One region of the Paraburkholderia sp. SECH4 genome, then DNA from elsewhere that is predicted to be linked to it. Evidence: riboswitches for the same ligand, from Rfam matches in the RefSeq annotation. Region 1 holds a riboswitch; each other region holds the start of a gene.

Region 1 (7,424 bases):
GAACGCCAGATACGCATGCGGCGGCACGAGTTCAGCGTCGTGATAGCTCGCGTAATCGCCCTGCTCGCGCGAACGCGACGGCTGAATCCCAACGAACACCTGCCCGCAACGCCAGCCCGCGATCATGAAACGGCCGCGCCGCAGTGTCGGATCCTGCTCGGGTGAGCCCCAACGCGCGTTCAGCGCATTGCGAGCTTCGGCGGGCAACGCATTGAAGTACACAAGATAGTCGTCGAGCGCGAGGCTTTGCAACGCAGGCCGCAAGTCACGCACGACCGGATCGTTGGTCACGCCTTCGGTCAGCTTCTTCAACAGCGCGTCACCGTCGGCGAGCAGCTCGGCCACGCGATATCCCTCATCGCGCAACATGGACAGAATGCCGACCACCGAGGCCGGGGTGTCGAGCCCTACGCCATTGCCGATGCGCCCTTCGCTCATCGGATAGTTGGCGAGGATCAGCGCAAGTTTCTTGTCCGCGTTATCGAGCGTGCGCAGACGGCACCAGCGGCGGCTCAATTCGGCCAGAAAGCCGACGCGTTCGAGGTCCGGTTGGTAGCGGACCACGTCGACTTCGGTATGCGGACAACGATAGGCGAGGCCCTTGAAGCTGATCGCCCGCGTGATGATGCGGCCGTCCACTTCCGGCAGCGCAATATGCATGGCGATATCGCGCGAGTTGAGGCCCTGATTGTCCTTGACCCAATCCTCGCGATTGCCGCCGCTCAGGATCACCTGCATCACCGGCGCGTCGCCGGCGAGCGCAAGCGGCTCGGGGTCATCGATAGCGGACGCGGCGAATGCGGTTGTATTCAGCACCAGCGCGACATCATGTTGCGCGCACAACTGCTGTACGACGTCGCGGCTCATCGCGTCTTTAAGCGAGGTAATCGCGATCGGCAGCGGATTCAGGCCTTGCGCTTCGAGCGCATCGATCAGGGCGTCGAACACGGCCGTGTTGGCCGCTTGCAGATGCGCCTTGTAGAACAGAATCGCAGCGACCGGCGCGCCCTCCCGCCAGCGCGCCTGCCAGTCGGCAATGGTCGGCGTGTCGCGTTCGGGATGGTAGAGCGTCGCGGCAGGCAACGCGCGCGGCAGCGCAGGCTCGCGCCCCCAGCCAAGCGCGCGGTACGCGAGAAAGCGCAGGAACGCCTCGGCATTCTGCGGGCCGCCTTCACGCAGATAGCGCCATAGCTGATGACACAGATCGGCGTCGGCGGTGCTGCGCGCGAGGAGATTCGGGTCTTCCTGCAGATCGCCGGAGAACATCGCGAGCGTCTGCTGCTTGCGCTCGGCGAGCGCGACCACCTGTTCGATGCCGTACGGCCAGTACGCCTCGCCGCCGAGATGATCGACCACCACGACACGCGCATGCTGCAACACGTCTTCGACATAGAAATCGACCGAAGCCGGTTGCCGCAAATACGTGACGTTCGCAAGCCGCACGCTCGGAAAACCCGCGCCCAGACGAGGAAACACGCTCGCGAGCAACGACAGCGTGGTATCCGCGGAGCTGAGCACCACGATATCGGCGGGCCGTTGATCGATCCGGATCACGCCCTGTGTATCGTCGACAAAACCGCCCGGCGTAGTGCGCAGCAGATGCATGACAGGTTACGCCTGTTGCGGCTGGGCGCTGTTCGCGACGGCGCCCAACGCAGCGTCGAATGCCTGTTGCAGCGCGGCCTGGTCGAGGTCTTCGCCGATCAGCACGAAGCGGCTTTGTTGCTCTGCGCCCGTTTCACCCGCTTGCCAGCGCCGGTCGAAATAACTATCGAAACGACGGCCCACGCCCTGGATCACCAAGCGCATCGCCGCACCCGGCAACGCCGCGAACCCTTTCACGCGGTAAATCGTGTTGGTTTCGACGAGGCCCTGCAACGCGGCGATCACGGCTTCGCGCGACGAAACATTCGCGTGCACCACCACCGAATCGAACTCGTCGTGATGGTGATCGGCGTCTTCGGCCGAACCGTGATGGTCGTGGCGCAGATGAATCGTTTCTTCCGACGCCGCTTCAAGGCCCAGCAGCGTATGCAGGTCGAGTTGACCCATCTGCGCGCGCACGATCTTCACTTGCGGCGGAATTTCTTCGCGGATGGTGGCCTCGACAGAAGCCTGCTGCGCGTCGTCGAGCAGATCCGTTTTGTTCAGAATCACCAGATCGGCCGCCGACAATTGGTCTTCGAACAATTCGTGCAACGGCGATTCGTGATCGAGATTCGGATCGGCCTTGCGTTGCGCATCCACGGCGACCGGGTTGTCGGCGAACTGGCCGCTCGCCGCGGCCGGGCCGTCAACCACGGTAACGACCGCGTCGACGGTAAAGCTATTCTTGATCTGCGGCCAGTTGAACGCCTGGACCAGCGGCTTCGGCAATGCGAGGCCGGACGTCTCGATCAATACATGATCGATCTGCTCGCGGCGCTCCACCAGCTTTTCCATCACCGGGAAAAACTCTTCCTGCACGGTGCAGCACAGGCAGCCGTTCGCGAGTTCATACAGTTGCCCTTCGGTTTCGACGCCGTTTTCATCGCAGCCGATGCCGCAACCCTTGAGGATTTCCCCGTCGATGCCGAGTTCGCCGAACTCGTTGACGATCACCGCGATGCGCTTGCCGCCCGCATGCTGAAGAATGTGCCGCAGCAGCGTGGTCTTGCCGCTGCCGAGAAAGCCCGTGACGATGGTGACGGGGATCTTGCGCATTTGAGTTTGCATCGTGAGGTCCATCCGTAGGAGCTGCTCGTGCACGCCGGCGCATTGTGTACAGGTTGGGCAAACGGGGCACATGCCCCAAACCACGACATTAACCAGACACGGGGACGAACAACGGCGTTGCCGAGGCAACCGAAAAACAGAAAACGAGAATGAGGTCATGAACGCGCCACCGCATCCCCGCGATGGTCGTTCTTCGTAGTCTGGCCGGTATCCGGGCTGGCGAAAGCGCCGCTTCCCCTTCCCGGACGAGTGGTTTCTCGCCCAGTGGTTATATGCCGACGCGGCCTTGCGCGTGGACATCGAAGCCGGCTCCGCGGCGCTCTTGAACGCACCGCTTTTCGCTTACCGTTGCGGGGGCAGCACAGGTTGACCCGGTCCATTGCAGGTGGGCACCCTGTTTCCCGTTTAACTGCATGCGCACGAGCGCGCACGCGAGCACCAAAGTGCGTGCGAGTGTAGGCCGAGCGCCCCGTGCCGTCAAGGAACCGCGGGCTGCGGCAAGGCCTTTCCACAGTGCCGGCGCGGCCCGCCGTGTGCTATCGTATGCGCGCGTTTGGTGCCCGCATATGCGTTCGCATGTGCAGTTAAACGGGAAACAGGCCGCGCTCGCTGCGCTCAACCTGTGCTGTCCCCGCAACGGTAAGCGACCTGCGGTGCTTTCGCATCGCGCATGCGTTTTTGATGCCACTGTCCGACGAATCCGGACGGGAAGGCAAAACGCATGAGGCCGCCAGCCCGGATACCGGCCAGACGCGGAGGCAGCGAACGTCACGCTGCCGGCCGCCGGAATCCGCGAGGGACGGATGTGAAGGCGCTGAAGCACGACGTCGCGCGGCCGTTGGCGTTTCCCTGTGAGAAACGCGGCGAGCAGCGTTATTCGTCGCGCGTAATCCGTAGCACCGCATGACCTCAATTTCCGTCGCCTCCGGCCTCATCGAGCCTCATCCGTTTCCGTTTATCACGACATGGCGCACGCCATGCACGCCGCAATGAGCCGCGCCTGGCTGATCGGCGCCGGCCCCGGCGATGTCGAACTGATGACGCTCAAGGCAACGCGCGCGTTGGCGCAAGCCGATGTGGTCCTGGTCGACGATCTGGTGAACCCCGACGTGCTGCAGTTCGCGCGCGCCGACGCGCTGGTCGTGTACGTCGGCAAACGTGGCGGGCATCCGTCGACGCCGCAGGCCGGCATCGTCGCGCAAATGCTCGAACATCTGCAGGCGGGACGCAGCGTCGCCCGTTTGAAAGGCGGCGATCCGTTCGTGTTCGGCCGTGGCGGCGAAGAACAGCAAGCGCTACATGCCGCGGGCATCCGCGTGGACGTGATCAACGGCATCACCGCCGGGATTGCGGCGCCCGCGGCAATCGGCATTCCTGTGACGCATCGCGATCACGCGCAAGGTGTGGTGTTCGTCACCGGACACGGCGCCGGCAGCGGCGAGCCGGACTGGGCCGCGCTCGTCGCCACGCGGATGACGCTGGTGATTTACATGGGCATGCGGCGGCTGAACGAAATCGTCGACGCGTTGCTCGCGGCCGGGATGAGCGCCGATACGCCGTGCGCGGCGATCGAATCGGCTACGCGCCCCGAGCAACGGCATGCGCTCGCGCGGCTCGGCGAGTTCGCGGATACGGTCTCGCGCGCCGGGCTCGGCTCGCCGGCGATCGTGGTGATCGGCGGTGTGGCGTCGCTGGCGTTGGCGCGGCATGCGGTGAATGTTGGCAGCGAACCCCGCGGACACGCAATGAAAACGCTAACGGTCGGTATCGGTTGTCGTTTGCACAGCTCCGCCGAGGAAATCGAAACGGCTGTACGTGCCACGCTCGGCTCGCATCCATTCGACGAAATCAGCACGATCGCCTCGGTCGACGTCAAAGCCCAGGAAGCCGGCTTACTCGAATTCTGCGCACGTCATGCGCTGCCGCTGAAGCTGTTCAGCCGCGAGCAAATTGCGGCGATCTCCGTGGACGATCCGTCGGCGGCCGCACGCGAGCATCTCGGCATAGACGGCGTCTGTGAGCCGTGCGCCTTGCTCGCTGCGGCGGCCGAATCTGGTGCAGCCAGCGTACCTGGTGCGGCCCATGCATCGGTTGGATCAATTACCCCAGTTGCCTCGTCTGCAGCCGACACCCCCAACGCACGGCTACTCGTGCGCAAAACCGTACACGCCGGCGTCACAGTCGCGATAGCATCGACCACCGCCCGCCCCGCCCGCGAACACACAAACACCGACGCTCAAGAACAGGACCTCCCATGAAGACCGATCCCGAATCCCATCAGCGCATGACCGAACGCCGGCGCGAGGGCCATGAGAAAAAGCAGGCCAGCGCCACCGTCGAAAAAGGTCTGCTTATCGTCAATACCGGCACCGGCAAAGGCAAAACCACCGCAGCGTTCGGCATGGCCGTGCGCGTGCTCGGGCACGGCATGCGCCTCGGCGTCGTGCAATTCATCAAGGGCGCGCTGCATACGTCGGAGCGCGACTTCCTCGGCGCAATCGCCAATTGCGACTTCGTCACGATGGGCGACGGCTACACCTGGAACACGCAGAATCGCGACGCCGACATCGCCACCGCGCGCAAAGGGTGGAACGAAGCACGTCGCATGATCGAAAGCGGCGACTATCAGATGGTGATCCTCGACGAACTGAACACCGTGCTGAAATACGAATACCTGCCGCTCGACGAAGTACTGTCGGTACTGAACGCGCGCGCGGCGATGCTGCACGTGGTGGTGACCGGCCGTCACGCGCCGGACGCGCTGATCGAAGCCGCCGACCTCGTCACCGAAATGCGCATCGTCAAGCACCCGTATCGCGAGCAAGGCGTGAAAGCGCAGCGTGGCGTGGAGTTCTGAGCGATGTCCGCGTGCCCCGCCCTGTTCATTAGCGCGCCCGCGTCGGGCCAAGGCAAGACCACGATTACCGCGGGTCTGGCTCGCTACCATCGGCGACAGGGGCGACGCGTGCGCGTATTCAAGACCGGCCCCGACTTTCTCGACCCGATGATCCTGGCGCGTGCCAGCGGGGCGCCAGTCCTGTCGCTCGATCTGTGGATGGTGGGTGAGTCGGCCTGTCGCAATCTGCTCGCGCAGGCGGCCGCCGAAGCGGATCTGATTCTGATCGAAGGCGTGATGGGTCTGTTCGACGGCACGCCGAGCAGCGCAGATCTGGCAACCACATTCGGCGTGCCGGTACTCGCGGTGATTTCGGCGAAAGCCATGGCGCAGACCTTCGGCGCGGTCGCTTTCGGCCTTGCGCAATTCAGGCCGGAGGTACCGTTTTACGGCGTGCTCGCCAATCGCGTCGGTTCGCCAAGGCACGCGCAAATGCTTGAAGAGACTTTGCCGCCGGACCTGCGCTGGTGCGGGCACATCAGCGGCAACGACGAGATCGAGCTGCCCGACCGCCATCTCGGCTTGCATCAGGCGGCGGAGATCGACGATCTTGACACACGTCTGGATCGCGCCGCCGATGCGCTCGCGCAAACCGCGCTGGCCAAATTGCCGCCGCCGGTCGAATTCGGCACGCCTATAGAAGAAGCACCGCCGCGTCTTCTGGAAGGCAAGCGCATCGCCATTGCGCGCGATGCCGCATTCTCGTTCATCTATCCGGCCAACGTCACGCTGTTGGCGACACTCGGCGCGCACATCGATTATTTCTCACCGCTCGCCGATGAAGCGCTGCCGGAGCATGCCGACGCCCTGTACCTGCCAGGCGGCTATCCCGAACTGCATGCGGAATTGCTCGCCCGCAATCTGCGCAGTGCCGCAACGATTCTCGCGCATGCTGCAGCAGGCAAACCGGTCGTCGCCGAATGCGGCGGTATGCTCTACCTGCTTGAACAGTTGACCGACACGGGCGGCACCACAACGCCGATGCTCGGCCTGCTGCCCGGCCATGCAACAATGCAAACGCGCTTCACCGCGCTCGGCATGCAACAGATCGACAGCCTGCACGGTTCAATGACCGGCCACACATTTCACTACTCAAAGCTGACGACGCCGCTCACGCCGCTGCGTTCAGCCACCCGGCCAAATAACGATGCCCCCGGCGAGGCCGTATTCCGCGCCGGCTCGATCGTGGCAACCTATATGCATGCTTATTGGCCCTCCAACCCGGCCTTCACGGCCGCCCTGTTCCATGGCGAAGCCTTTTAACGATTCCGAACGCGAAGCCGTCTACCGCGCGATTTACGAGCGGCGCGACATGCGCCATTTCGTGCGCGACCCGGTTGACCCTGCCGTGCTGCAACGCCTGCTCGATGCGGCGCATCATGCGCCGAGCGTCGGCTTCATGCAGCCATGGCGCATCGCGCGCATTACCGACCCGGCTTTGCGCACGGCGCTGCACGCGAGCGTCGAAAGCGAACGCCTCGCCACCGCCGACGCACTCGGCAAGCGTCGCGAAGAGTTCATGAAGCTGAAAGTGGAAGGCATGCTGGAATGCGGCGAACTGCTGGTGATGGCGCTGATGGACGGCCGCGAGCGTCACATCTTCGGACGCCGCACCTTGCCGGAAATGGACCTGGCTTCCGTGGCGTGCGCGATCCAGAACATGTGGCTGGCCGCACGGGCGGAAGGTCTGGGAATGGGCTGGGTGTCGCTATTCGACGTCGACACGGTGCGTACGCTGCTGCATATGCCCGAGGGCGCACGGCCGGTGGCGATCCTGTGTCTCGGCCACGTCGATCAGTTCTATAGCGAGCCG
Region 2 (7,424 bases), on a different contig from region 1:
AAGCCACGGACCGGTCCCGTGTTCAATTGGGCGCTTAGGAGTAGGAGCGCGTAAGCGGCGATGGGATTTGGACTTTGTTTGTCCACGGCGTTAAGGGACGGTAGCTGTTGTGAACTTGTCCACAGAAAATGTTCGCAAGCCTGTGGATAACAACCCCACAACAGCGCCAACTACTTGATCCACTTAACTTCCTAAGCGCTGCACGCTGCGCGCCGAAAGGCGATTCCCCTCATCCCGCGACGATCTCGAACCACGCGCCATGCGTGCGATCACGGTCGAGCACTCGCGACTCCGCTTTACCATCAGCGCGCAAAGCGACACCCAACACCCCTTCCCCACGCGTGGCGAGTTGCCGGCGCAACGCCGCGCCTTCGGGGGTAACACTCGCGGCATCGACATGCACGGGGCTCAGCAACACAACCGACGCATCGCCAATCGACACCGTCGCCGACGCTGCCCCAAGTCCCGGCAAAGCCACCGTCCGCGCGTCCGCAAAACCAAGCAACGCCCGATACCGCTGCAAACTCGCCTTCAAATCCTCCACAGCGACCGTCAAGCTCGCCACCCCTCGCACACCGTTCGCATGTTCACGCACCGCGCCTTCAGCCACACGCAGATCACGCGGCGTGATATCCCCGCACAGGAATGGCAAGTCGCTGGTTTGCGGGCGGCCGGTCTGCCACTCGAGCCGCGCGCCGTCCGGGCGGACGCGCCCACCTGCCTGTGGCCCGTCGTATTGCAAGCCCCGCCCATGCGCGGCGTCAATCACAGCAGCCACGCTCGACGGCAACAACGCGTAATCAACAAATCCATCGCCATGACGCTGCCCCACATCCCACCAGCGACGCTGCGGCGCCGCCTGCAAGAAAGCGATCAGCTCGATGTAACTGCCATCGGCGAAACCGATCAGCGCGTTATGCGTCACGCCATCGGCATGTGTACCGCCTTGCTGCACGGTGAAACCGAGCGCCGTGAAATCTTCAATGGTCTGCGTCAGGTCGTGGACGCGAATCACAATGTGGTCGAGTAAAAGGCTCATGGCACAAAAGTCGTGAATGTTGTGAATGATCGGAGCGTTCGACATACAGCGAAATACCTACTTCTGGGCAACCGTCGCCTTACTCTCAAGCAACGCCCACTTGTCGTTCTTCACCACCACGTTGATGTTTTTCACGCCGATCACACGACGCGTCGCCGGATCGAAATTGGCCTTGCCGAACACGACGCTCGGAATGTCGTGCAGCTTCGGCAGCGCATCGCGCACAGCTTTGCGGTCGGGACCGCCGGCGCGCAACGCATAGGCGGCGATGATGACGGCGTCATACGCATAAGCGTTGAACGCGTCCGGCTCGCGGTGGTATTTCGCCTCGAAGCGTTTAACGAAGCTTTGCACTTCAGGCCCGGATTCACCGGGGAAGAAGCTGGTGTTGGTCGCCACGCCGTTGACGGCCTCACCGCCGAGTTCGAGGAATTTCGGCGAATACACGGAACTGGCTGCGGCGATCGGCAGGTTGATACCGCTTGTGCGCGCCTGGCGGGCGATCTGCGCGCCGTCGGAGTAGTACGAGATCAACACGATGCCATCCGGATTCGTAGCGCTCACGCGCACCAGCGTCGCGCGGAAATCTTTCTCGGCCGACTGATAGCCCTCGGCCGCCACGACTTGCGCACCGCGTTCGTTGGCGGCTTTGACGAAGACGTCCTTGCTGGTGCGTCCCCAGTCGGTGTTCAGATAGAGCACGGCGATGCGCTTGAGGCCGAGCGTTTTCACGGCGAGGTCGGCAAGCAACGGCTGCGCGTCGGCCTGGCTGACTGACGGGCTCCAGATGTAGTCGCCGCCTTTGGTGAAGTCAGGATGCGAGTTGGTGAAACCGAGTTGCACGAGGCCGGCATGCTGATAAATCGGCGACGCCGCCATCGAAGCGGGACTCGAGAAGTCGCCGAGTTCGATCAGGATGCGCGGGTCGTTGACGAATTTCTGCGCGATCGTGATGGACTGGCGCGGGTCGCTCTGGCTGTCCTCGAAGACGTAGTTCAGCGGGCGGCCGTTGATGCCGTTGTGGCTGTTGATCTCATCCAATGCAAGATCGAAGCCGGCTTTCCATTGCGCGCCGTACTGAGCGTTCTGTCCGGTCAGCGGGCCGCTGACGCCTATCAGGATCGGATCGCCCGAAGGTGGCGCTGCGATTGCCGTTGTCGTCGTTATTGCCGATGCGGCCAGCAGCAGAAGTGTCGTGATGCGAGTGGCCCATGATGGGCGCAGGTTTGATGTATTCGACATGGCTCCAGGCTCGGTTTGCTTGAGATTGGAGTGAGTGTCGGATTTGCCCCGGCTTCGGGCAACCAAGCGATTCGCATAACGTTATGCGGCCATGGAACTTGTCCACAGAAAATGTTCGCAAGCCTGTGGATAACATTCCTGCAAACGCGCCAAGTACTTGATGTATTTGGTTTCTCTCGCGCTGCACGCCGGCGTGACCGCGGCTCGCGCGGTCACGCCATTCACATCAAAGGTAAGCGGACTTCGCGGCGCTGCGGCTCGCGGGAGCCAGCAATTTGCTTCGCTCGACGAGGGCGCCGAACAGCAGCCCAACTGTCGTCCACATAACCACCTGCATGCCGATGGCCGCGACGCGGAACTTCCACAGCAGCACCGCCGGGAAAGCCGCCGGCACTTCGTTGATCGTCGGCATCGACAGTTGCACGGCAGCAATGATCACGACGAACACCAGGCCCGCCACAATCGAGCCATTCCACGCGCCCAGCTTCAGCGCCGCGCGGCGCCGAACCTTCAGCGAGAACACCATTGCGGCCAGCGAGATCGCGATCATCAGGAAGAACAAGCCGGTCCGCGTCCCGATCGTCTCGGGGTCGCCCACCGAAGGGGGATTCGCCGGGTACTTGATGTTCGGAACGATCACCAGCGCAATAAACGCGCCAAGCGCGAGCCATGCGGACAACGCGCGCGCACTCAGCGCGCCGACGCGGCCATACGCATACGCGAACACCAGCGAGAACAGGCCACCGAACGCGGCGCCGTACGTGACCACGCCAGTCAACAATCCCAGGCCCGCCTGGGTGCCGCGGCTCACCAGTTCGGGTTCGGGCGCTTCGCCTTTGGCGGCGTCGGCCTTTTCCTCGAAGGAAATCGCCTGATCGACCTGCGGTTCGCCCACCAATCTCGCGAAGCCGAACGTGAGCAATCCCGCGGCGATGCCTGCAAGCATCCCGCGTACCAACAATTTACCAACCATGTTCGACTCCGTTAGTGGCAGGGAAAGCCGAGCAGATGGCGGCCGTCGTGCACGAATTCATGCACATACATGCCAGGCACCAGCGACGTGGCACCCTGTTCCGCACCAACGAAATACAGCGCGAGCAACAGCAGCAAGCCGCCAAACACGACCCAAGGCAGCAATTCACGCAGCGGAATCGGCGTGGGTTGGGCGACAGGCTGTGTCGTGGAATCGAAAACAGCGTTGGTCATAATGGACATCTCCTGGGGGTAACGCGCCCCGATAGTCGATTGAAGAGGGATGGTGCGAAGCTCAGGTCTGGCTTTCGGCTCATGAATGCCGATTACAGTGGCGCGACCGCGCCGGGCTCTCACCGGCTTCCGTGCTTCGCAGTGACGCTATTCTACGCGCTAAACTTTGCCTCCCGGCAATACAAAGCATGTACGCGGCGTCCCGCTTTAGTCCGGTCTTTATGGAAATCAACTGAATGGACACACGGCTGTTACTGATCAGCCACGCATCGACCGCGGCGATGCGTGCGGGCCGCTTCCCCGCCGACGACCCGCTCGACGCACGCGGCCTCGCCGAAGCAGCCGCCGCACGAGCGCGCCTGTCGATTCCGGACGACGCGGCGGTTTTCGTCAGCCCGGCCGTTTGTGCGCGCGACACGGCGTCGGCCTTGGGGCTCGGTGCCGCGGCTCTGAGCCAGGGTGCATCGGTCGACGAGGGACTGGCAGACATGAACTACGGCCTGTGGCATGGCCGCCGCCTTGCCGATCTCGCAGTCGAAGCACCGCACGACATCGCCGCGTGGACACATGATCCCGACGCAGCCGCGCACGGCGGCGAGTCGTTCAGTCAACTCGTGAAGCGGGTGGGACAGTGGCTCGATGCGTTAAACGATGCGTGGAGCGAGGACGTGACCCGCGCAACAGACCGTGCATCAAATGATGGAGCGAACGAGGCAAGGAATCGTACGTTACGCGAAAAAACGAGCGTCATCCCGAGCACCACGCAAAACGTGGTCGCCGTCACGCACGCGCCAGTGATCCGGGCCGCCATTGTTCATGCGCTCGGCGCGTCGCCAGCCGTGTTTCCGCGCATCGAGATCGCGCCGCTCTCGATGGTCGAGTTGCGACGCTCGCGACGCGGCTGGACATGGTGGCCGGCGTCGCAATAACGGCGGCCGCGAGGAGTCGCGGTCTTGTTCATGTCGGCACAGTCCTTTGAAAGGTGGCCTTATGGCGGTAGCACGGTTCATGCCTTGCCGAACAACGCCGCCAGCCCCTGCACCGATGCAAAAATCCCCTTCGCATCGTGCCCAACGCCGTCGATCACAAACGTACGATGCTTCGCCGCCCCTTCCGGATGCCGCGACGCCATATAGCGCGCGTAAGCCAGTCCGCGCCCCAGCCGATGCTCGCCTTGAGTCTGCGCGGCGCATGAACGGTCGAGAGCCGAATGCTGCGGATCGCAATCCGCGCCGCCGAGCAGCACGGTGACGTCACGACGCGCATAGCGCGATTCAAGCGCATCAGCAGAGCCCGCCTCCCCGCCACTAGAAGCATAGGCCGGCAACTCTTCGAGCCCATACTTCCAGCGATTGAACGACGGACACGCCGCCGCATCGAACGCCGCGAATGCACCGGACGCGGTCGGCCGCATCGCATCGAAGTACACATACGACGAAGGATTCGCGACCACATAGCGCAGCGCGATTCCGCGCGCGACGAGCGGCGCCTCACCTCGCGTCACCACGGCATAGCGCTGCACCACCTGGCCACCACCCGAATGCCCGGCGATCACCACCTCGGTTAGCGACGCAAACTGCTCGCGCGACGCCAGCGTCTGCAGGATGGCGTCGAGCACATCGAACGAACTGAGCGGCGCCGGACCTTCGGCGTTGTCGCCGCCCATCCAGCCAGTCCAATCCCAGTGCAGCGTGGATGACGGCAACACATGCGCGCTAACGTCGGCACTCGCGAGGAATTGCGGCACGATCAGCAGCGTATCGGCTGCATCGCCACCAGCAAGTGCGCACGCGCGCTCCGCCAGATGGAAGTACGTGTCCGCGTTGCGCAGGCGTCCGTGAATCAGAATCACGGCGCGCTTGACGTCACGCGTCGGCGCAAGCCAGTCGCCGTTCGCGAACACCGGCACGGTGCCGCTGCCCGCAGGCGTCGCGACACTCAGATGCCGGCTGCCGACGACAGCGACCGGACGTTCATTCGGCGCGCGTTCGTCATCTGTGATCAAAGGCTGGGTCATGCAATAAGCTCGTGGGTCATCTAATCAGTCTGGCTAGAGGCGGTTAGCGCGTGACGAACTTCGCCGTTGCACCGCCCGGCTCACGTCCCGAACGCGTGAAATACACCATCGCGAGCGACACGCAACCGGCAAAAATCAGGTAGAACGCCGGCGTCAAACTGCTGCCGGTCAGATGCGTCAAGGCGGTGATGGTGAGCGGCGCCATGCCGCCGAACAGCGTCACCGCAATGTTGTACGACAGCGCTACGCCCGCCGAACGGCTACGCACCGGAAACAGCGTCGCGAGCATGCCGGGGTGCGAACCGGACATGGCGGCGAGGAACACCGTCGCGACCATCTGCGCGATGAACAGATGCCCCGGCGTGGGATTCGTCACGACGAAGTGATAAAGCGGATATACGCAGACCATCCACGTGATTACGATCGGATAGAACAGCCGGTACGCGCCGTAACGATCGGCAAGCTTGCCGGACAGCGGAAACAGGAACAGATTCAGCACGCCCGACACGAACGCGCCGAGCAGCGCGGTGGACAGCGGCAGATGCAATTGCCGCTCGACATACACCGACAGATACGAGTGCCACACATAATTGGTCGCCGCGCCGATGATGATCACGCCCATCGCGCAGATCGCCGCGTCGCCGTTATCGCGGAAGAACTGGCGCACCGTCACACGTGGCGGCTTATCCTTTTGATCGAGCAAGCGCTCGAACTCCGGCGATTCCGCCACGCGATGCCGGATGTAGAAACCAAACGGCCCCGCCAACGCGCCGAACAGAAACGGCAGGCGCCAACCCCATGCCACCAGTTGCTCATGCGTGAGCTGCGTGGTCAGCAGATAACCGACGCCTGACGAAAGCAGCAACGCGAACGCCTGCGCGGACATATTGAAGCTGCCGTAGAACATCTTCTTGTGCGACGGCGCATACTCGACCAGCATCGCCGAGGCCGTCGCGAACTGCCCGCCCACCGAGAGCCCTTGCAACAGCCGCGCGAGCACCACGAGCAACGGCGCCGCGATGCCGATGCTGGCATAACCCGGCGTGAGGCCCATCAACAGCGTGCTCGCCGCCATCGAAATGATCAGCAGCGAAAGCGCTTTGCGCCGCCCCGCCCGGTCCGCGTAGATACCGAACAGAATGCCGCCGATCGGTCGCACGATAAAGCCGACGGCGAACGTGGCGAGCGTCAGCATGATCGACACGAAGCCACTGCCGCCGGGAAAGAACACCAGCGCGATGATCTTCGCGAAGTAGCCGTAGATCAGAAAATCGAACCACTCGAGTCCGTTGCCGAGCACCGAGGCAAAGATCGCGCGCCGCACCATCGGCGGGCTCAGTCCGTTCGATGCCTCCGCGGTGGACGCCGCACCGTCACGCTGATTCACGCTCGCCCCACTCATTGCTCGCATCCTTGGGTGTCGAACATTGCCGACAATGCGCAGACCGACGTCAGCATGCGCGCGCCGTTGTGACCCACACCTGGCACGACATGAAAACTCTGCTTCAGCCCTTCCGGATGACGCGACTGGATGTACCGGTAATACGCCTCCGCACGCGCAACGCGCTGCGGACCTTGCGCTTCGGCGGCACAGCTTCTATCGAGCGCGCTTTGCTGCGGATCGTCGTCCGCGCCGCCGACCAGGTAGTCAATACGGCGCGACGCATAAGTCGCTTCGAGTTGTGCGGGCGAGCGGTCGTCGAGGTATGGCGGCCGATTGTCCATGCCGTATTTCCATTGATTGAAATCGGCGCATTGCGCGGCATCGAACGGCGCCGATACACCTTGCTCGGTCGGCCGTTGTGCATCGAAATACGCATACGTCGACGGGCTCGCCACCACGTAGCGCACATCGATGCCTTCGTTCGCCAGCACGTCGATGTTATGCGCCGCCACCGCGTAACGCTGCACGACCTGCCC
Region 3 (7,424 bases), on a different contig from region 1:
ATTCGCGCGTGAGCCGGATGACTTCCTTGGGCTTCTGGCAATGGGTCTCTCAATGGGCCAATGGCTCTCGCTGCCAATGATCCTCGTGGGCATCGGGATACTGGTGTGGTCCTATCGCCGTGCGCGGCGTGAACCGGCGCAGACGGTCGGTGCGAATTGAGCGCTACGTTTTATCGTAGTGAGCTGAGTAGCCAATGGAAAAAAGCCACGGCATGCCGTGGCTTTTTTTCATTGCAGCGGTACTTCTGGCGTAAAACGCGCTACTTCATCTGCACCGAGCCCGACACATTGACTGTTACCGTCGACGTGCCGCCTTCGATCGGCACCGGCGCGGATGCCTTAGCATCGGCACCCATTGCACGTGCGCTCATCATCATCATCGGACGGGGCATGACGCCGTTGTGGCCGACGTTGACTTCACGAATCGAATAGCCGTTGTAGCCGAACGCCTGCGCCGAAGAAGCGGCTTGCTCGCGGAACGACTTGATGGCTTCACCGGTGAGCTTCTGCTCCGCTGCACGCTGCGCTTCAGGCGACAGCGAGAACTGCACGTTGCCGACCTGCATGATCGATGCCATCTGGCCTGCGAGTTTCGACGCCGCGGCGAAGTCGTGCGACTCGAGCACAACTTCAGTACGGCCGCGCCATGCGGAAATGCGGCCGTCACGATCGGTGGACGGGTAGATAGAGAAGGAGCCGGTGCGAGCTGTTACGCCGTTCACGCCCTTGGCTTTTTGCAGCGCTGCGTCGGCGCGTTGGTTCAGCGTGGAGGTGAGCGCGGACGGATCGCTCGCTTCCTGCTCGTAGAACAGCGTGATATCGACGACGTCTTGCGGCACCTCAGCGCTTGCCTGTGCATTCAGCGACAGCACGCCGGCGGGCTGATACTGCGTCACGCCTTGCGCGCGGGCCATGGCCGGCGTCAGTGCGAACGCGGCAGGGGCGGCGCATACGAGAGCGAGAGCGAGTGCACGTGCGGTGTTTTTCGTCATTTTTGGACTCCTTGCTTGAACAGGTTGTGCACGATTGGAGCGAACTCCATGCGATGGCACAACGTTTGCGAGTCCGTTAGGCGCTTGTAACCTGAGCTTGGTTCCCTAATTTGACGTTTGCTCAACGTTTGCTTTCATCCGCGCACAGACTTGCGCGTGAAACAAGCCGCAACGGATCACATGTGCGTATGCAACGTTAAACAAGACGTTTGGTGATGAAGCGCCATTCAGCTTCGGTCACCGGCGTGATCGACAGGCGGTTGCCTTTGACGAGCACACGCATGTCCTTCAATTCCTCATGCTCGCGCAGCGCGGCAAGCGGAATCAACGGGATCTTCTTCTTGAACACCACATCGACGAGTAGCCAGCGCGGCGTTTCCTGCGACGACTTCGGGTCGTAGTAGGGGCTCTTCTTATCGAATTGAGTGGGGTCCGGATACGCGGTGGACGATACCTCCGCGAGCCCCGCAATGCCTGGCTCCGGACAACTCGAGTGATAGAACAGCACACCGTCGCCGACCTGCATCGTGTCGCGCATGAAGTTGCGCGCCTGATAGTTGCGCACGCCAGTCCACGGCAACGTATGGTGCGGTGCCTGGGCAAGATGGTCGATGCTTGCTTCGTCCGGTTCGGACTTCATTAGCCAGTAGCGCATGAATCGAATTGAACGTTAAAGGTTTGATACAGCAAGAAAAATCGAGGCCCAAAGAAAAACGGCACCGAACCGAAGTCCGATGCCGTTTGAATAGGTCCCCGCCTTAGCCGCTAGGCCGGCATCCTGAACCGGGGGTTCAGAATTGGTCGCAGTTAGCAGCACTTCGGGTACATCAGACAGAGTGACGCGCACACCCGTGCTACAAATTTCCACAACCGTGCACATGGCATTGGTTCAAGGAATATATGACCTTGGCGAACCAGGCAGGGAAGTCAAACCGATTGAATTCAAAACGTTTGCATGAATCTTTGCTCATGCACCTCGTTTGAATCCGCAGCCGATCTCAGGACCGGCTACAAGATACTTTTACATGCTGTACTGCTGAATCACAGTACCCAGTTGCTCGTTCATCTGGTGCATTGTACGCCGGATTTCTTCAGCGGGAAATGCTTCTCCGTGCCGCACGCTGCTTTGCAGCTTAAGCAGTTCCGATGCCAGCGACAGCGCGGCCATGACGGCAATGCGATCCGTGCCGCGCACGTTGCTGCTATTGCGGATCTTCGACATCTCGGCGTCGACGCGTGCAACCGCTTCAAGCAGCGCGCCTTCAGTTTCCGGCGAGCAGGCGAGACGATAGGGCACGCCGAGAATCGATACTTCGATCTGCTTGGTGGTCATGCATTTTCTCCATGGCGGGTGACGTCGCTCTCCGCTTCTTCCTCATGCGGCGCGGCCTCGAGCAGATCGAGCTGATTATCAGGCTCGCTGTGCGCGCGGGCCCGCGGCAGTTTTTCGAGGATCGCATTGAGGCGCACCTGTGCGTCGTCGATCTTTGCCGACAGCGCGTCGCGTTCCGCCTGCAGCGCATCGCGCTCCTCGCGCATCAGCGCGAGTTCCGTGCGTGTGGCCTCTGCTTCGGCACGCGTTTGGGCGAGCTGATCTTCGAGCGCGAGCCGCGCTTCATTGTGGCGTTGGCTGATCGTAATCAGCTTGCCGATATTCTGTGAAAGTGTTTCGAGTTCGGTGAGCATCTGCTGCGTCCTCTAAAGACATCGCATTTTAGCGCGGAATGTCGCAGGTTCCGACAATTGTCTCGTTTCGAGACGTAACAACATCGCTTTGTGCCGGCTTTTATCGACCATATGATGAAAAACAACTCATGCATCGGACAATAACCTGCACTTAACAGAACAGTTTGCGCACGGATTAACCATTCTTGACGGACCTGAAGGCCGCTCCTAAACTGGCCGCACTTTGGTGCTCGCGCACGCTTTTCCACAGTGTGCGCAGTTAAACGGGAAGCAGGGCGCGCGCCTCGTCTGAACGCGCTAACCTGCGCTGCCCCCGCAACGGTAAGCGACCGCATTCGTCATGCAGGTCGATCCTGATCGCGTGTTTGAAGCTGAACACGCGAGTGTGCCACTGCGCGTCACGCGTGGGAAGGCGGGATCGATGTGTCGCCAGCCCGAATACCGGCCAGAGGGAGAGGTTCGTTCCCGCGCAAACGTAAAACAACGCGGGCGCCTCGTTACGCATCGGCCCGCGGGGAAGCGGGCCGCGCACGCTATCCACAGGAATGTCATCCCATGCTGTCCCCCATCGCTCGCGCGGCGTTGCTCGCCTTTGCGAGCCTGCCGCTCGTCGTGCATGCGCAAGCTGCTGCTGCTTCTTCGTCGCCGTCTTCTTCTTCTGCCGATACGGGGGCGACCGGTTCGTCACCCGCGGTGTTGTCGCCCGTTGTCGTGACCGCGGAGCGCGGGCCGCAACCGCTCGCCGATGCGATCCCACAGACCACGCTGTTCGATCAGCAGGACATCGCCGATACGACCGCGACCGATTTGCCCGGTCTGCTGCAACTCGCGCCCGGCGCGCAAATTTCGCGCACCGGTGGCCCGGGCTCCACGACGAGTCTGTTTCTGCGCGGCGCGTCGTCGACGCAATCGCTTTTGCTGATCGACGGCGTACGGGTCGACTCCGTGAGCCTGGGCGCGCCGCAACTCGCGCAGATTCCGCTCGACCAGATCGATCACGTCGAAGTGGTGAATGGCAACGTGTCCGCGCTTTACGGCTCCGGCGCAATTGGCGGCGTGGTGCAGGTGTTCACCAAAGACGGCGGCGACCATCCGCCGCGTTTCAATTTTTCGGTGGGCTATGGCAGCTATCACACGCAGACGCAGCAAGCCGGTGTGAACGGCGCGCTGGATAAAGACGGCAACACCACCTTCAGCATTTCGCTCGCGCGCTCGAAAGACGACGGTTTTTCGTCGCTCAATCCGTCACAGGCACCCAACGCGAATCCGAACGCGAACGGCTATCTGAACGAAAGCATCTCGGCTTCGCTGCGTCACAAGTTCAGCGACAAGTGGGACGCGGGCGTCACCTATTTCCAGTCGAACGGCAATAACAGCTACGACAACGCGTACGGTGTGCCGACCGATCTGAACAACCTCTACAGCAAAGTGCGCCAGGTGTCGGTGTTCGCGAACGGCAAACTGACCGACTGGTGGACCACGCACTTCATCGTTTCCGAAGGCGACGACCGCAGCGTGGCGAATACCAACGGCATCTACAACGGCCGCTTCGATACCGACAATCGCCAGTACACGTGGCAAAACGATTTCGCGCTCGCCGCGCAGCAGAAACTGCAGGTCGGCTATGAGCATCTGGACCAGAGCCTCGACTCGGATACGTTCGCCGCTCCCGACCGGCATGTGGATTCGGGCTTTGTCGGCTACACGGGGCGCTTTGGGCGCAATCAGATTCAGGCCAACGTGCGGCGCGATCAGTATTCCGATTTCGGCGGGGCGAACAGTTACTATCTCGGCTACGGTTTCGACATCACCGAGCATTGGAAGGCGACTGCAAGCTATTCGGATTCATTCCGCGCGCCGAGCTTCGACGATCTGTACTATCCGCTCAGCGGCAATCCGTCGATTCAACCGGAGCGCAGCCATTCGATCGAAGCAGCGTTGCAGTACGCGTCGAACGCGCTTGGTGTGATGCGTCTGAGCGCGTTCCAGACGCGTTATTCGAATCTGATCGACTACGAGCAGGTTACGCCCGGCATCTATCTGGCCGAGAACGTCGGCCGTGCGAAGGTGCAGGGGCTCGAAGGATCGTGGAGCGGCCATGTGGGCAAGACGGATGTGCGCGCGTCGGTAACGCTGCAGAATCCCGTCGACCTCGATAGCGATACCGATCTGGTGCGGCGTGCAAGGCGCTTCGCGTCGCTGGCGGTGAATCGCAGCATTGCCGGGTGGCGTGTCGGCGGCGAGTGGATCGTCAGCGGCGCCCGTGAAGATAGCAGCGGCACGCTGGGCGGCTATGGCGGGGTGAATCTGTCGGCGCGCTATAACATCACGAAGGCGTGGTATGTCGCCGCGCAGATCCAGAACCTGTTGAACAAGGACTATGAAACGGCCTACTCGTATAACTCGCCGCGGCGCGGTGCGTATGTCACGGTCGGTTGGCAGCAGCAGTGACGAACGTATTTGCATGAGAACGCGCCGATGAACCGTAGCTCGAGCCCGATGTCCACGACCACGTTGCGCGTGATGAGCGCGAAGCGCGCGGCCGCGATCTGGCTCGTGCTCGCGGCAGTCGCGCTGGTTGTGCTGATGGCGTCGCTCGCGTTGGGCAGCGTGTCGCTCGCGCCAGCGCGCGTGTTGGCGGCGTTGCTGCCGTCGCACGCGTCGCATGTCGAGTCCGGCGATCTTGCCGGTGAGATCGTGCGCACGCTGCGTTTGCCGCGCGCGCTGGCCGGCTTCGCGTGCGGCGCGTTGCTTGCGCTGGCCGGTGCGCTGCTGCAAGTGCTGTTGCGCAACCCGTTGGCCGAACCCTACGTATTAGGCGTCTCCGGCGGCGCGGCGACATTCGCGCTGGTCGCGATGATCGCCGGTTGTGCGTGGTGGATCGTCGATGCCAGCGCGTTCGCCGGCGCCTTCGTGTCGATCCTGCTGGTGCTTGGCCTCGCACGCCGTGAGTTGTGGCGAGGCGAGCCGCAGGATACGTCGCCGCGTTTGCTGCTGACCGGCGCGGTGATCGCGGCCGGCTGGGGCGCCGTCATCACCCTGTTGCTCAACCTTGCGCCGGACAATCGGTTGCGCGGCATGCTGTTCTGGCTGACCGGCGATCTGAACGGCGGCGCGATGCCATGGACGGCGCTCGCCGCGCTCGTCATCGTGCTGGTGGCGATCGTGCCCGCAGCACCGCGTCTGAATGTGCTGCTGCGGGGCGACGCCGCCGCGCAGGCGCTCGGCGTTGCTGTGATGCCGCTGCGCTTGCGCGTGTATCTGGTGGCGTCGCTGGCGGCCGCCGCGGCTGTGACCACGGCCGGCACGATCGGTTTTGTCGGGCTCGTCGTGCCGCATATGCTGCGGCTCGCTTTCGGCAACGATCAGCGCATGCTGCTGCCAGCAGCGGCGCTCGGTGGTGGTGTCGCGGTGATGGGCGCGGACCTGATTGCGCGTACTGTGATCGCACCGGCGCAATTGCCGGTCGGCGTGATCACGTCGATCGTCGGCGTGCCCGTGTTCCTGTGGATGCTGTTGCGCAGGCGCCGATGATGAACGCACACAACGCCCCGCATTCGGCGCTTAGCGCGCAACGCCTGACCTTGCGTGCGGGCATGCGCACCTTGCTCGACGCGTTCACGCATACATTCTACGCAGGCGAGATCTGGTGCGTCGCGGGCCCCAACGGCGCGGGCAAGACGACCTTGCTATCCACGCTCGCCGGTCTGGCGCAGCCGTCGGCGGGTCATGTCGAACTCGACGGCGTGCGTCTCGCCGACTGGCAGCCATTGCCGCTCGCGCAGCGTCGCGCGCTGATGCCGCAAAGCGCTGCGGACGCCTTTAGCGCGAGTGTGCTCGACATCGTGATGCTGAACCGTTTTCCGCATCTGACCGGCTGGGGTTGGGAGGGTGAGGCCGATCGTGCTGCCGCGCATGCCGCGCTGAACGTTTTGGGACTCGCCGCATTCGCCGCGCGCGACGTGCTGTCGCTTTCGGGTGGCGAACGTCAACGCGTTGCTCTCGCAGGAGTGTTGTGCCAGGAAGCGCCGTTATTGCTGCTCGACGAACCGCTCTCGCATCTGGATCTGCACCATCAGATCGACTGTCTCGAAGCGCTGACCGCCTGGACGCGCGAACCTCGGCGTACAGTGATGTTTTCGTGCCACGACCTGAACCTGGCGCGCCGCTTCGCAACACATGCGCTGCTGCTCGACGGCAACGGCGGCGCGTATGCCGGACCGGTGCACGACGTGCTGACGCCCACGCTGACGAGCCGCGCGTTCGGCTATCCGTTGATTCTGATTCGCGACGGCGAGCATGAGGCGCTGATTCCCGCGCCGCGCTCGCGTCACGAATCGCCTGCGGCGCATGACACGCCGGCAGGCTAAGCGCTTTATAAAAACACTCTCTCTTTTAGAAACGTCTATGACTTCTTTGCCAGGTTTGCCGGAATTGACCGAAGTCGAACCGCTCGATCAAACGCTGCGTGCCGAACTGCAACACATCATCGATACCAAGACCAAGCCGCCCGGCAGTCTTGGGCGGCTGGAAACGCTCGCGCGCCAGATGGGGCTGATCCAGCGTACGACACACCCCACGGTCGAACGTCCGGCGATGATCGTGTTCGCCGGTGACCACGGTATTGCGCAGGAAGGCGTGAGTCCGTATCCGCAAGCGGTGACCGCGCAAATGGTCGCTAACTTTCTCACGGGCGGCGCGGCGATCAATGCCTTGAGCCGCGTCTCCGGCGTCGAGCTCGAAGTG
Region 4 (7,424 bases), on a different contig from region 1:
CGGCCGTAGTTCATCGACGATGCGGGCAAGATGGCGCACGCCGAGGTGAATCGCCATCGTCGCGCGATGTCTCGCGAGGTCGGCGAGTTGTTCGCCGTCCGGCATCGTCGTTTTGCTTGCAAAGCGCGTGAGGATCAGCGTCTGCGAAATATTGGGCAAGGTGAGTTCGCAGCCGAGGGTCGCCGCGCATGCCGCGGTTGCCGTCACGCCCGGTACGATCTCGTAGCGAATGTCGAGTTCGCGAAGTCTGCGGATCTGCTCGCCGATCGCGCCATACAAGGACGGGTCGCCGGAATGCACGCGTGCCACGTCCTGGCCTTTGTCGTGTGCGGCCTTGAGTAAGGCGACGATCTGATCGAGGTCGAGCTCGGCGGTATTGACGACTTGCTCCGCGCTATGCCCCTCTAACACAGCGGCCGGCACCAGGGAGCCGGCGTACAGGATCACCGGGCAGCCACGCACGAGGCGCTGCCCTTTCACCGTGATCAGTTCCGGGTCGCCGGGACCCGCGCCGATAAAAAACACCGTCATTCACTACTCCATGATTCGTTTGGCCGGCATGACATGCATGCGCCATTTAACCTATGACTTGCAATGCTTCCAGCAAGTCGGCCACGCTTGCAAAATCGCGATCGACTGCGGGCAATGCAGGGCGCCGCAGCATGACGACCGGCAAGCCGCGTTCGCGCGCGACTTCGAGTTTCGCTTCCGTGGCGCTGCCACCGCTGTTTTTGCTGACGACGACATCGAATGCTTCCGCGCTGAACAGCGCTCGCTCCCCTTCGAGCGTAAACGGCCCGCGTGTCGCCAGAATCCGCGCACGTGGATTGGCTTCGTGTGCGTCGAGGCAGCGTATTGTCCAGAACTGCTGCGGCGGGATTTCGTCGAGATGCGCGAGCGGTTCGCGTCCGAGCGTGAACAGTGGCCGCTTGAATGAAGAAAGCGCGGCCGTAAGTTCGGTCCAATCGTCGACCATGCGCCAGTCGTCGCCAGCTTGCGGCTGCCAGCCCTCGCGGCGCAGCGCCCAGCACGGTACCTGCACGGCGCCGCTCGCTTTCGCGGCATTGGCGCTGATCTGCGCGGCGTACGGATGTGTCGCGTCGATCACGAGGCTAATGCGTCTGTCCTCGATATAACGCGCCAACCCTTCGCTGCCACCGAAGCCGCCCACGCGCACCTCGCATGACAGATCGTCCGGCACCTTGCCAAGGCCCGCGAGACTGTACACATGCTCAGGGCCGAGCTGTCTGGCGATCCGCAAAGCGTCGCCGGTGCCGCCGAGCAGCAGGACCCGCATTATTGCGCGGCTCCGATCAGATTGCCCTGGCGATCGATCGCAAACATTTCGACCGCGACCTGCGGCGGCACGATAGCGCGCGCGACGGCCAGCGCGTGACGGCAGACGATATCGCCGAGTGGTACCTGCCGCGCGTGAGCCAACGCGACCGCCTGCTGACTCGTATTGGCGGCGAGGATCGCCGCCTGCAACGCGTCGTCGGCGCCATACTCCGCAGCCCAGGTCGCAAGCCGTTCCAGATCGATGCTCGAATTGCGGCTATGCAGATCGAGATGCCCGGCCGCCAGTTTGCTGAGTTTGCCGAAGCCGCCGCACACGCTCAAGCGCTCGACCGGCGCACGCTTCATATGCTTGAGCACCGCGCCGACGAAGTCGCCCATTTCGATCAGCGCGATGTCCGGCAGACCGTAATGCGCGCGCATCGCGTCTTCGCTTGCGTTGCCGGTGCAGGCCGCGAGATGCAGGTAACCGTTCGCCCGCGCGACGTCGATGCCCTGATGAATCGATGCGATATAGGCCGAGCACGAGAACGGCCGGACGATGCCGGTAGTGCCGAGAATCGACAAGCCGCCGAGAATGCCGAGGCGCGGGTTCATCGTTTTCAGTGCAAGTGCTTCGCCGCCTTCGACGCCGATCGTCACTTCGAAGCCGCCGCCGTACCCATGTTCCGCCGCGAGCTCGGTCAGATGCTCGGTCATCATCTTGCGCGGGACCGGATTGATCGCTGGTTCGCCGACGGGCAGCGTGAGGCCGGCGCGCGTCACGGTGCCAACGCCTGGCCCTGCGCGGAAGATCACACCCGGTTCGGCAAGCAGTCGCACGCGGGCGAATACGATCGCGCCGTGTGTCACGTCGGGGTCGTCGCCAGCGTCTTTCACCGTGCCCGCTTCCGCGCCGTCGGCGGTCAGGCGGCAGAACACCAGCGGCATCGGCACATGCTGGCCCTTCGGCAACACGATCTCCGCGACCTCGCTGACGATACCCGCGAGCAACAGACGCGCGGCCGCGAGCGACGTCGCGGTGGCGCAACTGCCGGTCGTGTAGCCGCTACGCAGCGGCGCGGGTTGTTCGGGCGTCTCTTCGCGCATTACGGGTGGGGTGGTGAGTCTGCGGGGGTGGCTGAGGTGCCGGATGTGCAAATGGCGGCATTGATGCCACTAGCGGCGTTCGTGCTGCTCGTATTGCTCGTGCTGTTCGCGCCGCTCGCACGGAACGTGCCGTCGGCGCCGTCAGCCAGCTTCGTGACCTCCAGCAGCGTGATCGGCAGCGCCTGGCGCCACGTATCGAAGCCGCCAAGCGGCTGTGCGTCGGCCAGCGCAATGCGGGTCAACGTGCCACCGTGTTGCTCACGCCACGCTGCCAGCGCGGCCTCGCCTTGCAAGGTCACGGCATTGGCAACCAGACGTCCGCCGTCGCGCAGACGCGCCCAGCACGCGTCGAGCACGCCCGGCACCGTCACGCCACCGCCGATGAACACGGCATCCGGCACAGCCAATCCTTCCAGCGCATCAGGCGCGCGGCCAGCCACCAGTTGCAGACCCGGCACGCCCAACGCATCGCGATTGTGCTCGATGAACCGCTGCCGCTCCGCGTGCCCTTCGATCGCAATCGCGCGGCAGGTCGGGTGCGCGCGCATCCATTCGATGCCGATCGAGCCGCTGCCCGCGCCCACGTCCCATAGCAATTCGCCGGGCGTCGGCGCGAGGCGTGCCAGCGTGATCGCGCGGACGTCGCGCTTGGTCAACTGACCGTCGTGGCGAAAGGCGTCGTCGGGCAAGCCGACGGTCAGCGGCAAACGCGGGGCGCCTTCCGTTGCACGGCATTCAAGCGCGATCAGGTTCAACGCTGCCACTTCGCCCGCAGACCACTGGTCCGCACGGCCATCGATACACCGCTCCAGATCGCCGCCCAAATGTTCCAGCACGGTCATCCGGGTCGCGCCGAAACCGCGCGCATTCAGCAGTTCGGCCAGCGCGGCGGGCGTGCGCCCATCGGCACTCAGCACGAAGACGCGCGCGCCGTCGTGCAGATGAGCATTCAGCGTCGGCAATGGCCTTCCCACCAGCGAAACCGTGGCGACGTCCTGCAACGGCCAGCCAAGCCGCGCGGCCGCCAGCGACAACGACGACGGCGCCGGCAATACCCGCAACTCGCCTGCCGGCAACTGCCGCGCGAGGGTCGCGCCGACGCCGAACAGCATCGGATCCCCACTCGCCAGCACACACACCGACCCCGTACGCTCGGCCAGCAAAGGCGCGAGATCGAACGGCCTGGGCCATGCCTCACGGCGCGCGGCGAGGCGTGCGGGCAGCATCGCCAGATGACGTTCGCCGCCATAAACCACCGACGCTTCCAGCAAAGCACGCCGCGCGGGCCTCCCCAAGCCGGCGAAGCCGTCATCGCCTATGCCCACCACGGTCAGCCACGCCGGCATGCATCCATCCTCATTCTGTATCTTCAAATAATGCGCTGTGCCACGCCGATCAAAGCGTCCAGCCTCGTTGTGCTGTTCGAAAAAAGGCATAATACAGCCGCCGGTGCCCTTCGGGGCCGAAGAGGGAACACAGTGTTGCTGTGGCTGCCCCCGCAACTGTATGCAGCGAGTCCGCCTGCGCTCCGCGCCACTGGTTCGACCGGGAAGGCCGCGGCGGACCATGACCTGCCAGCCAGGAGACCTGCCGGCCAGACTGTTCGTGCCAGCCTACATCGGGCGGGGTGTACCGATGCCGCAGCAATCGCCGCTTTGCGGCTTGCTCGGGCCGTCGCGCGACGCTAAACCCGGTGTCCGTCTTGAATCAAGCTTCGCCCTCCACTGCTTTGCCCGATGCGGCCCTCGCGCTGCGGCCCTCGGCGTGCCCGGGGCTGCTGCGCATCGTCGCGGCGCGCGATGGGGGGATTTGCCGGATCAAATTGCCCGGCGGTGAGTTGAGCGCGGCGCAGGCCGCGGTGATCGCCGACGTCAGCGAGCGGCATGCGGCCGGTGTGGTCGAGCTGACCAATCGCGCGAATCTGCAGGTGCGTGGCGTGCGAAGCGGGCATGAAGCGGCGTTGATCGCGGCGCTGGTCGATGCGGGGCTTGGGCCGATTCGGGCGACCGGTGCGGTGGATGCTGACAGCTTGCTGCTAAAGACCTTGGCAAATACTTCAACCGCATCTCGGTTCGGCGCAGCGGATGCTTCGAATACGCGACCGACGACCGCACGACAAGCTCCTACCGCAATTTCGGCGTCCGCTGCGGACGATGTGCGCAATGTGATGGTGAGCCCAACTGCCGGGCGCGATCCATTTGCGCTGTTCGATACGAGGCCGCTTTGCGTCGAACTGCTCACGTTGCTGCAATCCGAAGCGCGTTTCGCGGCGCTATCGCCCAAATTCGCGCTACTGCTCGATGGTGGTGAGCGTCTTGCCAGACTCGATCATCCACATGATGTCTGGCTCGCGGCGACGCAAGCTGAAGACGGTGTGCGATTTGTGCTTGGATTGGCAGGTTGTCCGCCTGCTGTGGCGAACGCGGACGTTGACGTCAATGCCGATGCCGATGCCGATGCCTTCCCGCATATCGCGCGTACCGGCTCGCATAGCGCCGTTGACCATCCTCATCCGAATTACGCAGGCGCTCTCGCCGCAGTGCTGCCCGCGCAAGTCACAGACCTCGTCCGCGCGCTGCTGCATACGTTCCTCGATCTGGCCGCCCCAGATGCCACGCGCATGCGTCACCTGCTCGCCACGCATCCCGTCGACGCGCTATTGCAGCACGCTCAAACGTACGTCGATTTCCCACTGTCACGCGACACATCGCTTGCAAACTGGCTACGCCCCACGGCCGCCGATACCACGCTGCGACTCGGCGCGCACGCACAGCGAGTCGTGGGAATGCTGCACGTAGGCGGCCAACCGCCGCTCGGACGCCTCGACGCCACGACCTTGCGCGGCCTCGCCACGCTCTCGCAACAGCAAGGCAACGGCACGCTGCGCATCACGCCCTGGCAAAGCGTGTTACTACCGGATATCGCAGCCGATGCCGCACCCACCGTGCTCGCTGAAATGAACGCGCTAGGCCTCGCATGCGATCCAGCGCAGCCTATGACACGTCTGATCGCCTGCGCCGGTTCCACAGGCTGTGCAAAAAGCCTCGCCGACACCAAAGCCGATGCGTTACGGCTAGCAGATCGCTTACCCGACGGCGTCGACGTCCATCTGAGCGGCTGTCCGCGCTCATGCGCTGCCGCACATTGCGCGCCGTACACGCTGCTGGCTGCGGCGCCCGGCATCTACGACCTTTATCGACGCGACGGCCAGCCGGGTTTCGGCTCGCGCGTCGCGCACCAACTTACGATCGAACAAGCCGCCGACATGCTCGCCCCATTGGCATACCCGGCCCGGAGCCCCTCAGATGCTTGATTACATTCGCGACGGTCAGGAGATCTATCGCCAATCCTTCGCGACGATACGTGCGGAGGCCGACTTGTCGCGCATCCCTGCCGACCTCGAGAAACTCGCGGTGCGCGTGATCCATGCCTGCGGCATGGTCGACGTCGTTGAAGATCTTCAGTTTTCCGAAGGCGCAGGCACCGCGGGCCGTACGGCACTGGCGCAAGGCGCGCCGATTCTGTGCGATGCCGGCATGGTGGCGCAAGGCATCACGCGCGCACGCCTGCCCGCGAACAACGACGTGATTTGCACGCTGACGCATCAGGACGTGCCCGCACTCGCACGCGAACTCGGCAATACGCGCTCGGCGGCTGCGCTCGAATTGTGGCGGGCCCGGCTGGCCGGCAGCGTCGTCGTGATCGGCAATGCGCCGACCGCCCTCTTTCACTTGCTCGACATGCTCGATGCCGGCGCAGCAAAACCCGCACTGATCCTAGGTTTTCCGGTCGGTTTTGTCGGCGCGGCCGAATCGAAAGCGATGCTTGCCGAAGACAGTCGCGGCGTGCCCTACGTCGTGGTTCACGGTCGACGCGGCGGCAGCGCGATGGCCGCCGCTGCCGTGAACGCACTGGCGACGGAGGTCGAGTAAATGACGGTGCAAGGACGTTTATTCGGACTGGGCGTGGGCCCCGGCGACCCTGAGCTCATCACACTGAAAGCGCTGCGCTTGCTGAAAGCGGCACCCGTGGTCGCGTATTTCGTCGCAAAGGGTAAGAAGGGCAACGCCTTCAGCATCATCGAGGCGCATCTGCATGACGCTCAACAGCATCTGCCGCTCGTTTATCCCGTCACGACCGAAGCGCTCGAACCGCCGCTTTCGTATGAAGTGATCATCGCCGACTTCTATGACACCGCGGCGGAGGTCGTCGCCGGCCATCTCGACGCGGGCCGCGACGTAGCGGTGATTTGCGAGGGCGATCCGTTTTTCTACGGCTCGTACATGTATTTGCACGACCGCCTCGCGGCGCGTTTCGAAGCCGAAGTCGTGCCCGGCGTGTGCTCGATGCTCGGCGGTGCAGCGGTACTCGGCTCGCCGCTGGTGTATCGCAATCAGAGTTTGTCGGTGCTCTCCGGCGTGTTGCCTGAAGACGAACTGCGGCGGCGTCTCGCCGATGCCGACGCTGCCGTCATCATGAAACTCGGCCGCAATTTCGATAAGGTGCGGCGCGTGCTCGGCGAACTGGGACTCGCGCATCGTGCGCTTTATGTCGAACGCGCGACCATGGGCAATCAGCGCATCGTGCCGCTTGACGAAGTCGACCCGATGGCCTCGCCGTATTTTTCGCTGCTCGTGGTGCCGGGGGAAAAATGGCAAGGTTGACGCCGCCCGCGATCGTGATTCTCGGTGCGGGCGCGCTGGAGACCGCACGGCGTATCCAGATGTTGTATGCCGGTTGCCAGGTGCATGCCTTGCAGGGCCGAGTCGAGGCTGACGTCTCATACACGGAACTCCGCACGCATCTGTGTGATCTGTATGCGCGCGGTACGCCGATCATCGCGTTGTGCGCCGCCGGGATCGTGATTCGTTGCGTCGCGCCCTTGTTGTCGAATAAGGGCGTCGAGCCGCCGGTGCTGGCCGTTGCAGAAGATGGGAGTGCGGTCGTGCCCTTGCTCGGTGGACTTGCGGGAGTCAACGTGATGGCTCGCGAGATTGCGGCTGCGTTGAACGTGTCGCCTGCGATTACAACGAGTGGCG

What was found. A riboswitch is a leader RNA that binds a small molecule or an ion and turns the genes downstream of it on or off. The one in region 1 is predicted to bind cobalamin.
Region 2: it holds a riboswitch for cobalamin, as region 1 does, so the genes downstream of both, M0D67_RS07100 (CbtB-domain containing protein) here and cobW (cobalamin biosynthesis protein CobW) in region 1, are expected to answer to the same signal.
Region 3: it holds a riboswitch for cobalamin, as region 1 does, so the genes downstream of both, M0D67_RS33995 (TonB-dependent receptor) here and cobW (cobalamin biosynthesis protein CobW) in region 1, are expected to answer to the same signal.
Region 4: it holds a riboswitch for cobalamin, as region 1 does, so the genes downstream of both, M0D67_RS17140 (oxidoreductase) here and cobW (cobalamin biosynthesis protein CobW) in region 1, are expected to answer to the same signal.

The regions. Positions count from the first base shown of each region.
Region 1 covers NZ_JALOCP010000068.1:5,084-12,507, forward strand. The annotation lists gene cobN (cobaltochelatase subunit CobN) at 1-1,605, opposite strand, end outside; gene cobW (cobalamin biosynthesis protein CobW) at 1,612-2,715, opposite strand; cobalamin riboswitch at 2,900-3,173, opposite strand; cobalamin riboswitch at 3,253-3,481, shown strand; partial or broken gene cobA (uroporphyrinogen-III C-methyltransferase) at 3,705-4,421, shown strand; gene M0D67_RS42205 (cobalamin biosynthesis protein) at 4,461-4,973, shown strand; gene cobO (cob(I)yrinic acid a,c-diamide adenosyltransferase) at 4,970-5,572, shown strand; gene M0D67_RS40385 (cobyrinate a,c-diamide synthase) at 5,576-6,874, shown strand; gene bluB (5,6-dimethylbenzimidazole synthase) at 6,858-7,424, shown strand, end outside.
Region 2 covers NZ_JALOCP010000003.1:366,611-374,034, reverse strand. The annotation lists gene M0D67_RS07115 (VOC family protein) at 230-1,039, opposite strand; gene M0D67_RS07110 (ABC transporter substrate-binding protein) at 1,097-2,281, opposite strand; gene M0D67_RS07105 (CbtA family protein) at 2,508-3,254, opposite strand; gene M0D67_RS07100 (CbtB-domain containing protein) at 3,266-3,487, opposite strand; cobalamin riboswitch at 3,530-3,669, opposite strand; gene M0D67_RS07095 (histidine phosphatase family protein) at 3,724-4,416, shown strand; gene M0D67_RS07090 (alpha/beta hydrolase) at 4,494-5,504, opposite strand; gene M0D67_RS07085 (MFS transporter) at 5,548-6,906, opposite strand; gene M0D67_RS07080 (alpha/beta hydrolase) at 6,903-7,424, opposite strand, start outside.
Region 3 covers NZ_JALOCP010000038.1:11,554-18,977, forward strand. The annotation lists gene lgt (prolipoprotein diacylglyceryl transferase) at 1-160, shown strand, start outside; gene M0D67_RS33970 (SIMPL domain-containing protein) at 261-992, opposite strand; gene M0D67_RS33975 (EVE domain-containing protein) at 1,189-1,647, opposite strand; RNA gene ssrS (6S RNA) at 1,739-1,920, opposite strand; gene M0D67_RS33985 (cell division protein ZapA) at 2,014-2,325, opposite strand; gene M0D67_RS33990 (hypothetical protein) at 2,322-2,678, opposite strand; cobalamin riboswitch at 2,886-3,143, shown strand; gene M0D67_RS33995 (TonB-dependent receptor) at 3,234-5,129, shown strand; gene M0D67_RS34000 (iron ABC transporter permease) at 5,157-6,212, shown strand; gene M0D67_RS34005 (ABC transporter ATP-binding protein) at 6,209-7,048, shown strand; gene cobT (nicotinate-nucleotide--dimethylbenzimidazole phosphoribosyltransferase) at 7,086-7,424, shown strand, end outside.
Region 4 covers NZ_JALOCP010000011.1:86,822-94,245, reverse strand. The annotation lists gene cobM (precorrin-4 C(11)-methyltransferase) at 1-531, opposite strand, end outside; gene M0D67_RS17155 (cobalt-precorrin-6A reductase) at 578-1,300, opposite strand; gene M0D67_RS17150 (cobalt-precorrin-5B (C(1))-methyltransferase) at 1,297-2,385, opposite strand; gene cbiE (precorrin-6y C5,15-methyltransferase (decarboxylating) subunit CbiE) at 2,385-3,731, opposite strand; cobalamin riboswitch at 3,816-3,995, shown strand; gene M0D67_RS17140 (oxidoreductase) at 4,088-5,698, shown strand; gene M0D67_RS17135 (precorrin-8X methylmutase) at 5,691-6,317, shown strand; gene M0D67_RS17130 (precorrin-2 C(20)-methyltransferase) at 6,318-7,049, shown strand; gene cobJ (precorrin-3B C(17)-methyltransferase) at 7,037-7,424, shown strand, end outside.